2 regions of the Streptomyces finlayi genome follow, and region 1 is predicted to be linked to the other one. Evidence: riboswitches for the same ligand, from Rfam matches in the RefSeq annotation. Region 1 holds a riboswitch; the other holds the start of a gene.
What was found. Region 1 has a riboswitch for cyclic di-AMP ahead of F0344_RS33755 (transglycosylase SLT domain-containing protein). Riboswitches for the same ligand answer to the same signal wherever they lie in the genome.

Region 1 (5,094 bases):
CGTCGCCACCGAGGCGGGGGCCCGCGACGTGTTCATGGCCGCGGGAGTGAGCCCGTACGCACAGCGTCGCGAGCAACGGCTCCGTGCCGCCCTGGAAGCGCAGGGGTGCCGCCTGCACGTCCATGACGCCGTCGTCACCGCCGTCGCGCCGGGCGCGGTGACCCCGTCGGGCTCGGGCTCCGACCACTTCGCGGTGTTCACACCGTACTTCCGGCGGTGGTCCGGGCAGCCCGTACGGGAGGTGTTCGCGGCCCCGCGTGCGGTACGCGTGCCGCACGACCTCGGCTCGGAGACCGTGCCCTCGCGTGCGGCTGTGGCGGGTGTGGCGGAAGGGCTGGTCCGGGGCGGTGAGAAGGCGGCTCGGAAGCGGCTCGCCGGGTGGTGCCGCGAAGGACTCGCGGAGTACGAGGCCCGCCACGACGACCTGGCCGGCGACGCCACCTCCCGGCTCTCCCCCGATCTGCACTTCGGAACCCTCTCCCCCGTCGAGCTGATCCACGGGGCCCGCTCGGCGGGCGGACCTGGCGCCGACGCCTTCGTACGCCAGTTGTGCTGGCGGGACTTCCACCACCAGGTCCTGGCCGCCCGTCCGGCGGCCGCGCACGCCGACTACCGGACGCGCCGGGACCAGTGGCGCACGGAACGGTCCGCGGCCGACGACATCGCCGCGTGGCGGGAGGGCAGGACCGGATACCCGGTGGTGGACGCCGCCATGCGCCAACTGCGCCACGAGGGATGGATGCACAACCGGGGGCGGCTGCTCGCCGCGAGCTTCCTCGCCAAGACCCTTTACGTCGACTGGCGGATCGGCGCCCGCTACTTCCTCGACCTGCTGGTGGACGGCGACATCGCCAACAACCAGCTGAACTGGCAGTGGGTGGCGGGTACGGGCACGGACAGCCGCCCCAATCGCGTGCTCAACCCTGTGCTCCAGGGCAGGCGGTACGACCCCGACGGCGCCTACGTACGCCGTTGGGTTCCCGAGCTTCGTGGCATCGACGGCGGGGCGGTGCACGAGCCCTGGAAGCTGTCCGCGCCGGCGAGGAACCTGTACTCCTACCCGGAGCCCGTCATCGAACTGGCGGACGGCCTCGCCAGGTTCAAGGAGGCGCGCGCGCTCGGATGAGGCTCCGGCAGACGCCGCCCGTACCCGGAAGACAACCGTGAGCCGGGAATGCACGGCGTCACCGACGAACTCCTGACGCTGGACCCCGGCTCCGCGAGCGGGACGAGCGGCTGCTGTTGGGCGCCACCAACTCGATCCGTTCGCTGGACCGGGCCTTCCTCCGTCCCGGGCGCTTCGACTGCCTGGTCCCGGTCGGCACCCCCGAGGCCGCGGCCCGCACCGCCCCGCAGGCGGCCTTCGAACGCGAGGTGGCCGAGGCCGGCGCGGACACCCATCATCTCGCCGCCCTCGGTCAGTGCCGTCCGACGGTCACTCCGGCCGTCGTCGCCGAGTTCACCGCCGACATCACCCCCCACGCCCGGACCTGAGCGGAGCAGTGGCTGCCCGGGTCCCCGGCCTCCCCTCGCGATGCCGCGGCGTCGGCGCGTCACGGACGAGCCTGGCAGCCCTGCGGGCAGACTTTCCGCATGGCCAACGCAACGAAAGCAGTCCTCGAAGGCGGACCCGGCGATCTTCCCGAGCGGATCGTCTCCGTCACCGAACCCGGGACCGACATCAAGGTCCCGTTCCGGGGCGGGTACGAGCACTTCAGGGCGACGGACCGCCAGGAGGAGACCCCCGAGGGGCTGCTGCCCGTCTACGCCTGGTGGGAGCGCACGGAGGTGCCCGGCTAGGACCTGACCACACGCCCGGCGCCCAGGCCTGGCCCGAAGCCTGAACCACGCCCGACCCACGCCTCAGGCCCACCGCCTGCCTGCACGAACAAGCCATATCCAAGCTCAACAAGAAATAGTCCAATACGGACTTTCATGGGCAATAAACCCCTATCGCCCATAGCATTCTTTTCACCCGAACCGCACTCGCCCCTCATTGCGCAAATCGCCCTTTTCGGACTCAGTGGCCAGCGTCACGTCCGCGAACTGCGGGTTCCCGACCCGGAGCGCGCAGCCCTTCTGCGGGAAGAGAGTTGACGTCGCGGTTCGGGTGAACCGACGGGCGATCCCGTTTTTCGATCTTGCAAATGAATTGTGATCCGGAATTCGGGGCTTGTCCCTCTCGGCATTTCTCGCCTACGGTCACCCTCAATCCGGATGGCACGCCGAATCCTGCCGCCGTCCGGAAACCCAGACCACTCACGCCCGGCAGGAGCGGGGAACCCAGGTAAGTCGCCGATCCGTTATGCGGAACGGCTCGGGGTTAAGTCGCATGCACCTGCGACCAGGCATCTCCAGCCTGAACCCGACAGCTCACCTCGTAGGCGCCGGAGAGGAATTCGCCATGCCCACGATGGGTAAGCACCGCCGTACCAAGTCCAACCCGCTGACCCGCGGACTCGTCGCTTTCACCGCAGGTGGAGCCGTTCTCGCCCTTCCGGTGATCGGCGCCACCACCGCGTCCGCCGCCCCGGCGCAATCGGCGAACGCAGCAAAGTCAGGTGTATCCGCCAGCGCCCCCGCCAAGGCAATCACCGCAGAGAAGGCCGGAATCACCAGCTATTCCGTCGTCAAGGGCGATTCGCTGCACAAGATCGCCCAGGGGCATTCCCTGGACGGCGGCTGGCAGAAGCTGTACAAGGACAACAAGAAGGCTGTCGGCGACAATCCGGAGCTCATCCGCCCGGGTCTCAAGCTGACGATCGGCGCCAAGTCGCAGGCCAAGGCTTCCGGTTCGTCCGCCGAGCGCACCGCGTCGACCGGCCGCGCCGACCGCTCCGCGCGGTCGAGCACTCCGCCGGCCGCGAAGGCCGCCGCACCCGCCGTGAAGGCAGCGACGTACACGAACGACCTCGACGGCTGGATCAAGGAGTCGCTGGCCGTCATGGCCGAGAACGGCATCCCCGGCACCTACGAGGGCATCCACCGCAACATCATGCGCGAGTCCTCGGGCAACCCGCAGATCGTCAACAACTGGGACTCGAACGCCGCCAAGGGCACCCCGTCCAAGGGCCTGCTCCAGGTCATCGACCCGACGTTCCAGGCGTACCACGTGCCCGGTACGTCGACGGACAGCTTCGACCCGGTCGCCAACATCACCGCCGCGTGCAACTACGCCGCCGACCGGTACGGCTCGATCGACAACGTCTTCGGCGCCTACTGATCCCTGGCAACGGCCACGGTTCACGACTGCCGGGTGGAGAGAGTCCGAACGGGCCCTCATCACCCGGCAGTTGCGCGTCCGGGCCCCCATGGAAGACTCTTTCACATGCCTGAACTCCAGCTTCTGCGCCACGACCACGCCGCCGCACTGCTCGCCTTCGAGCAGGAGAACCGCGCCTACTTCGCCGCCTCCGTTCCGGACCGCGGCGACGAGTACTTCGCACAGTTCGAGGCGCGGCACAGCGGCCTGCTCGCCGAGCAGGCCGCTGGTCTGTGCTACTTCCACGTCCTGGTGGGCGAGGGCGGCGAGGTGCTGGGCCGGGTGAATGTGGTGGATGTGGCGGACGGTGCCGCCGACCTCGGGTACCGGATCGCCGAGAAGGCCGCAGGCCGAGGCCTGGCCACGAGCGCGGTCGGCCGGATGTGCGCTCTGGCGGCCACGGAGTACGGGCTGACCACGCTGCGGGCCGCGACCACGACGGACAACTCGGGATCCCGCGCCGTACTGGCCAGGACGGGGTTCGTACTCACCGGCGAGACCGTGCTGGACGGTTGTCCCGGGCTCGCTTTCGAACGGCCGCTGAACGCGGCCGTGCCGCTCCCCTGACCTGCTGGCCAGGGGAGCGGCACAGGGGAGCGGCACAGGGTCTACGCCGGGCGGGATCTCCACGCCGCCGGGCGGGTCAGCCGCGGTCGGTCTCCTCGCGGACGATCTTGCCACTGGCCGCGTCCACCTCGAACTCGGACTTGTCCCAGTCCGCGCTGACGACGTCCACGGCCCAGACGAGGGTGTTGTCGTCGTTGGTGTCCAGGCCGATCGAAGTGACCTTCCCCTTCTTCTTGTCCGTGGCGACCTTGGCCGCCTGCTGGGGCGTCTGCTTCGCCTTGGCGATCCAGTCGGCCATCTCGCGCTTGCCTTCCGCGTCCTGGTCGGCGTCGGCAGCCTCCTCGATCACCGTGCCGGAGACCGCGTCGATACGGACGGTGTGGGCGGTTCCGTCCGTCTCGACGACCTCGGCGACCCAGTACGGGCCGGCACCGCTGCCGCTCGGACTGGGACTGCCGGCGGGGGAGGCGGTGCCGCTGGGGCTCGCCGTACCGGCCGGGCTGCCGCTCGGGCTCGCGGTACCACCCGGGCTCGCGCTCCCGGTCGGCGAGCCGCTCGCGTCGGTGCGCCGGTCGGTGTCGTCGTCAAGGCCCTCCAGATCGAGCTCGACCAGCTTGCTGTCCGGCACCGCACCGACCGCGGCGGTGGCCGCCTTGTCGAAAGTGATCTTGGTGGATTCGAGGAGTTTCTTGCGCTCGGCCTGGTCCTCGGTCAGTTGCTTCCCTGGGGACGGGCTGCCGGAAGGACTACCGGCCGGGGAGGTCGTCTGCTTCGGAATGACCTTGGCGGCCTCCGAGGTAGCCGCCCCTGTCTGGTCGCCGCCGTCCTGCCCGCATCCCGCGACCAGCGCGGAGGCGACGACGGCGCACAGCGCGCCGGCGGCGATACGGAGGCGGCGGGCGCGCGGGGAGACCGCGGTTTCTCGTCGGAATTCAAGGCTCATACACGCATGACTAGCCCCCGCACCGACCGGTCATGTTGTCCTTGGGGACGGGTCACCCGATCGACCGCGCGGCTCCGCCTGTTGGCGTCATCCCCCCGGGGCGCGCCGCGGTCGTACGTGGGAAACAATGGTGAGGACAGCCACGGACACCGGCTCCCGCCGGCGTCCGGTCGGGAGGCCCTCATGGATTACCCGGACAGCTTCGAGCTGATATTCCAGACCCACGGCGCGGCGGACGACGTCGTCGTCGTCCGGATGACCGACCGGTCCGGGGCGGGCGGACACCCGGTGTACGAGGACGAGACAGGAATCGTCCGCGCGG
Region 2 (5,094 bases), 5.8 Mb from region 1:
CCACCGTTTACGGCAGCATCTACGACAACATCCACGGATCGGGAACTTCGCCAGGTGCCCGTGCGCTTGCCTAGAGTGGCAGGTCTGGCAGGAAAACCTGTATCGCGATCGAAGGGACGTACATGCCCATGGGTCACACGGCCACAGCTCAGGCCGGCTCCGGCGGCAGAACAGCGACCGAGCACCGCCTGGCCAACGGCCTGCGTGTGGTGCTCTCGGAGGACCATCTGACCCCGGTCGCCGCGGTCTGCCTCTGGTACGACGTCGGTTCGCGCCACGAGGTCAAGGGGCGTACCGGTCTGGCTCACCTCTTCGAGCACCTGATGTTCCAGGGCTCGGGCCAGGTCAAGGGGAACGGGCACTTCGAGCTCGTACAGGGAGCCGGTGGTTCGCTGAACGGCACGACCAGTTTCGAGAGGACCAACTACTTCGAGGTCATGCCCACGCACCAGCTGGAGCTCGCGCTCTGGCTGGAGGCCGACCGCATGGGCTCCCTCCTCGCCGCGCTCGACGAGGAGTCCATGGAGAACCAGCGCGACGTCGTGAAGAACGAGCGTCGCCAGCGGTACGACAACGTTCCGTACGGCACGGCCTTCGAGAAGCTGACGGCCCTCGCCTACCCGGAGGGCCACCCGTACCACCACACCCCGATCGGCTCGATGGCCGACCTGGACGCGGCGACGCTGGAGGACGCGCGTACGTTCTTCCGCACGTACTACGCGCCCAACAACGCGGTGCTCTCGGTGGTCGGTGACATCGACCCGCAGGAGACGCTCGCCTGGGTCGAGAAGTACTTCGGTTCGATCCCGTCCCACGACGGCAAGCAGCCGCCGCGCGACGGCACGCTGCCGGACATCATCGGTGAGCAGCTGCGCGAAGTGGTCCACGCGGAGGTCCCGGCGCGCGCGCTGATGGCCGCCTACCGCCTGCCGCACGACGGCACCCGGGAGTGCGACGCCGCGGATCTGGCACTGACCGTGCTCGGCGGCGGCGAGTCCTCCCGGCTGCACAACCGGCTGGTCCGCCGCGATCGTACGGCGGTGGCGGCCGGATTCGGGCTGCTGAGGCTGTCCGGCGCGCCCTCGCTCGGCTGGCTGGACGTCAAGACGTCCGGCGGTATCGAGGTGCCGGAAATCGAGGCCGCGGTCGACGAGGAACTGGCCAAGTTCGCCGCCGAGGGCCCCACGCCCGAGGAAATGGAGCGGGCCCAGGCGCAGTTGGAGCGCGAGTGGCTGGACCGGCTCGGCACGGTCGAGGGCCGCGCCGACGAACTGTGCCGGTACGCCGTCCTGTTCGGGGACCCGCAGCTGGCCCTGACGGCCGTGCAGCGGGTGCTCGACGTCACCGCGGAGGAGGTCCAGGCCGCCGCCAAGGCGTGCCTGCGACCCGACAACCGCGCGGTCCTGGTCTACGAACCGGTCGAAGCGCCGGCCGACGCGGATGCCGAAGCCGGCACCGCCACGCACGAAGGGGCCGAGCAGTGAGCGACGCCGCTGTGACTGGAGTAGCGATGAAGTACCACCCGCAGCCGACGGCGGGCGTGGCCAGGCCCTGGGCCTTCCCCGCGCCCGAGCGCGGCGCCCTGCCCAACGGCCTCACGGTGCTGCGCTGTCACCGTCCCGGTCAGCAGGTGGTCGCGGTGGAGATCTTCCTCGACGCGCCGCTGGACGCGGAGCCCGAGGGCCTCGACGGGGTGGCGACGATCATGTCGCGCGCCCTGTCCGAGGGCACGGACAAGCGCTCCGCGGAGGAGTTCGCCGCCGAGCTGGAGCGCTGTGGCGCGACGCTCGACGCGCACGCCGACCACCCCGGTGTCCGGGTCTCCCTGGAGGTCCCGGTCTCCCGGCTGACCAAGGCGCTGGGTCTGATCGCCGAAGCGCTGCGGGCTCCTGCCTTCTCCGAGAGCGAGATCGAGCGCCTGGTGGGCAACCGCCTCGACGAGATCCCGCACGAGCAGGCCAACCCCGCCCGCAAGGCGGCCAAGCAGCTCTCCAAGGAGCTCTTCCCCGCCACGGCGCGTATGTCGCGTCCGCGGCAGGGCACCGAGGAGACGGTGGCGCGGATCGACGCCGCGGCCGTGCGCGCTTTCTACGACGCGCACGTCCGTCCGTCCACCGCGACGCTCGTCATCGTCGGTGATCTCACCGGGGTCGATGTGGACGCGCTCCTCGCGGAGACCGTGGGCGACTGGTCGGGCAACACCGCCGAGCCCCGTCCGGTCCCGCCCATCACCGCTGACGACCGCGGCCGTGTCGTGGTCGTGGACCGTCCCGGCGCGGTGCAGACGCAGCTGCTGATCGGCCGTATCGGCGCCGACCGGCACGACAGCGTCTGGCCGGCCCAGGTCCTCGGCACGTACTGCCTGGGCGGCACCCTCACCTCGCGTCTCGACCGGGTGCTGCGCGAGGAGAAGGGCTACACCTACGGCGTACGCGCCTTCGCGCAGGTCCTGCGCTCCACGGGCCCGGGCTCCCCCTCGGGGCGTACGGGAGCGGCGATGCTCGCCATCAGCGGCTCGGTGGACACGGAGTCCACGGGGCCGGCGCTGGACGACCTCTGGAAGGTCCTGCGGACCCTCGCGGCCGAGGGGCTCACCGACGCCGAGCGCGAGACGGCCGTGCAGAACCTCGTGGGCGTCGCCCCGCTGAAGTTCGAGACGGCGGCCTCCGTGGCGGGCACCCTCGCCGACCAGGTCGAGCAGCACCTCCCGGACGACTACCAGGCCCAGCTCTACGCGCGCCTGGCCGAGACCGGCACGGTCGAGGCGACGGCCGCGGTGGTCAACGCCTTCCCGGTGGACCGCCTGGTCACGGTGCTCGTCGGTGACGCGTCCCAGATCGCGGAGCCCGTCCGCGCGCTGGGAATCGGCGAGGTGTCGGTCGTCAGCGGCTGACGTCCGGCCACTCTTCAACACATTTGCAAAAGCGTGCCAAAGGGACCCCGATGGGCAAATTGCCCATCAGGGTCCCTTCCTTTTGTCCGATTTTGGCGCGAAGGCTACCTGTCTGCTCTGTGGGATGTACGACAAATCAGCCTGTCCGTTTGGTGATTGAAAGTGGCCCCGTTTAGCGTCGGCTCCGCTGTCCGTCATGTGTATGCCGCGTCCGTGGCGCCGGGCAGCCATCGCCGAGTCCCCGTCAGGCGCGAGCCTGGGGAGCCGGGGACCCACGAAGTCCCTGGGGTGAATCGGACGTCTGCGCTCCTTCGGGGCGGAGACGGTCCGTAGGAGACCTTCCTGCTCCGAACCCGTCAGCTAACCCGGTAGGCGAGAAGGAAGGAAAGGATCAGCCCCTCCATGGCGTTCACCCGTGCCACCGGGAAGCACCGTGCCCCGAGCCGCCTGACGCGCAAGAGCGCTCGCGTCGCCGGCATCGCGGCACTGGCCACCACAGGCGTCATCGGCGGGATGGCCACTCCGGCCCTCGCCGCGGACGAGGCCCGTACCGTCGGCGACACCGGCCTGACCCAGGTCATCGCCATCGACGGCGCCCTCGCCGACCAGATCGCCGCCCAGGCGATGGCCCAGGAACAGCAGGCCGAGGCCGCCGCGAAGGCGAAGGCCAAGGCTGTCGCCGAGGCCAAGGCCGAGGCGGAAGCCAGGGTCAAGGCCAAGGCGGAGGCCGAGCGCAAGGCGAAGGCCCGTGCCGCGGAGGTCCGCGAGGCCGAGGCCCGTGCCGCCCGCGCGGCCGAGCGCAAGCGGCTGACCTCGTTCCACCTTCCGGTCGCCGGTTCCTACGTCACCACCGGCTACAAGTCCGGTGGCTCGCTCTGGTCCTCGGGCAGCCACTCCGGTGTCGACTTCCGCGCCGCGTCCGGCTCGTCCGTCGTCGCGGTCGGCGCCGGCACGGTCGTCGAGGCGGGCTGGGGCGGTGCCTACGGCAACAACATCGTGCTCCGGATGACGGACGGCACGTACACCCAGTACGGCCACCTCGCCTCGATCGGCGTCTCCGTCGGCCAGAGCGTCACCTCCGGGCAGCAGATAGGCATCTCCGGCTCGACCGGCAACTCCACCGGACCGCACCTGCACTTCGAGGCCCGCACCAGCCCCGAGTACGGCTCCGACATGGACCCCGTCGCGTACCTGCGCTCGCACGGTGTGAACGTCTGATCCACGCGCCGCGTCCCCGCGCTTCACGAAGGCCCCGGCTTCCCGCCGGGGCCTTCGGCGTACCACCCGGACTCTGTCCGCCGAAGCTCCGCGGGGTCAGAAGATATCCCTGGATTCCGTTCTGCCGTCGGAAATTCGGGCTCATTGCAATAGAGTCGCAGAACAGGCGTCGATCGGCCGCGTTTCGCGGGGATTAAGGCGGAGGTTCGGACATGCGCATTCCCGCGCATTCGGTATGCACGGCAATCCGTGACGACATCGTCTCCGGTGTCTTCGATCGCGGCAGCCGCCTCACCGAGGAGGTGCTCGCGCGTCGTTACGGGGTCTCGCGCGTCCCGGTGCGCGAGGCCCTGCGCACGCTGGAGTCCGAGGGGTTCGTGGTCACGCGCCGCCATGCCGGCGCATGCGTGGCCGAGCCCACCGAGCAGGAGGCCGCCGATCTCCTGGAGGTCCGGATGCTGCTGGAACCGCTCGGTGCGGCGCGGGCGGCACAGCGGCGCACCGAGGCGCACCTCAAGGTGCTGCGCGGCCTCGTCAGACTGGGTCAGGAGCGAGTACGGCGGGGTGATGGCGAGGACCTGCGCTCCCTGGGCGGCTGGTTCCACGAGACGCTCGCGCAGGCATCGGGCAGCCCCGGCCTCATCGCGCTGCTCACCCAGCTCCGGCACAAGATCGCCTGGATGTACGCCGTCGATCAGCCCGCGCGTCCCGCGGAGTCCTGGGCCGAGCGCGGGGCGATCGTGGACGCGGTCGCCCGGGGGGACGCGGACCGGGCCAGAGCGCTGGCAGTCCAGCACGCGGAGCGGGCTGCGGCGGCCCATCGGCTGCGGCGCCCGGCCCGGCCCGGCCGTCCGGGGTCCGGTCCCGCGCCGTCGCGGGTGAGCACTTCGCAACATCCCGTACACATCGCGGGCGTCCGGCATTAACAATTGCGCCGTATGCAAATAAGGTAATTCCGCGAAGGGCTTTCTTCGTGCTGCGCG

Region 2: linked by a shared signal. The riboswitch ahead of F0344_RS06935 (M23 family metallopeptidase) and the one ahead of F0344_RS33755 (transglycosylase SLT domain-containing protein) in region 1 are both predicted to bind cyclic di-AMP.

The regions. Positions count from the first base shown of each region.
Region 1 covers NZ_CP045702.1:7,342,806-7,347,899, reverse strand. The annotation lists gene F0344_RS33770 (cryptochrome/photolyase family protein) at 1-1,126, shown strand, start outside; gene F0344_RS33765 (hypothetical protein) at 1,243-1,494, shown strand; gene F0344_RS33760 (DUF5988 family protein) at 1,594-1,800, shown strand; cyclic di-AMP (ydaO/yuaA leader) riboswitch at 2,247-2,402, shown strand; gene F0344_RS33755 (transglycosylase SLT domain-containing protein) at 2,405-3,223, shown strand; gene F0344_RS33750 (GNAT family N-acetyltransferase) at 3,329-3,829, shown strand; gene F0344_RS33745 (PepSY domain-containing protein) at 3,906-4,772, opposite strand; gene F0344_RS33740 (DUF6296 family protein) at 4,956-5,094, shown strand, end outside.
Region 2 covers NZ_CP045702.1:1,520,527-1,525,620, reverse strand. The annotation lists gene F0344_RS06945 (M16 family metallopeptidase) at 123-1,484, shown strand; gene F0344_RS06940 (M16 family metallopeptidase) at 1,511-2,893, shown strand; cyclic di-AMP (ydaO/yuaA leader) riboswitch at 3,115-3,282, shown strand; gene F0344_RS06935 (M23 family metallopeptidase) at 3,296-4,111, shown strand; gene F0344_RS06930 (GntR family transcriptional regulator) at 4,324-5,037, shown strand.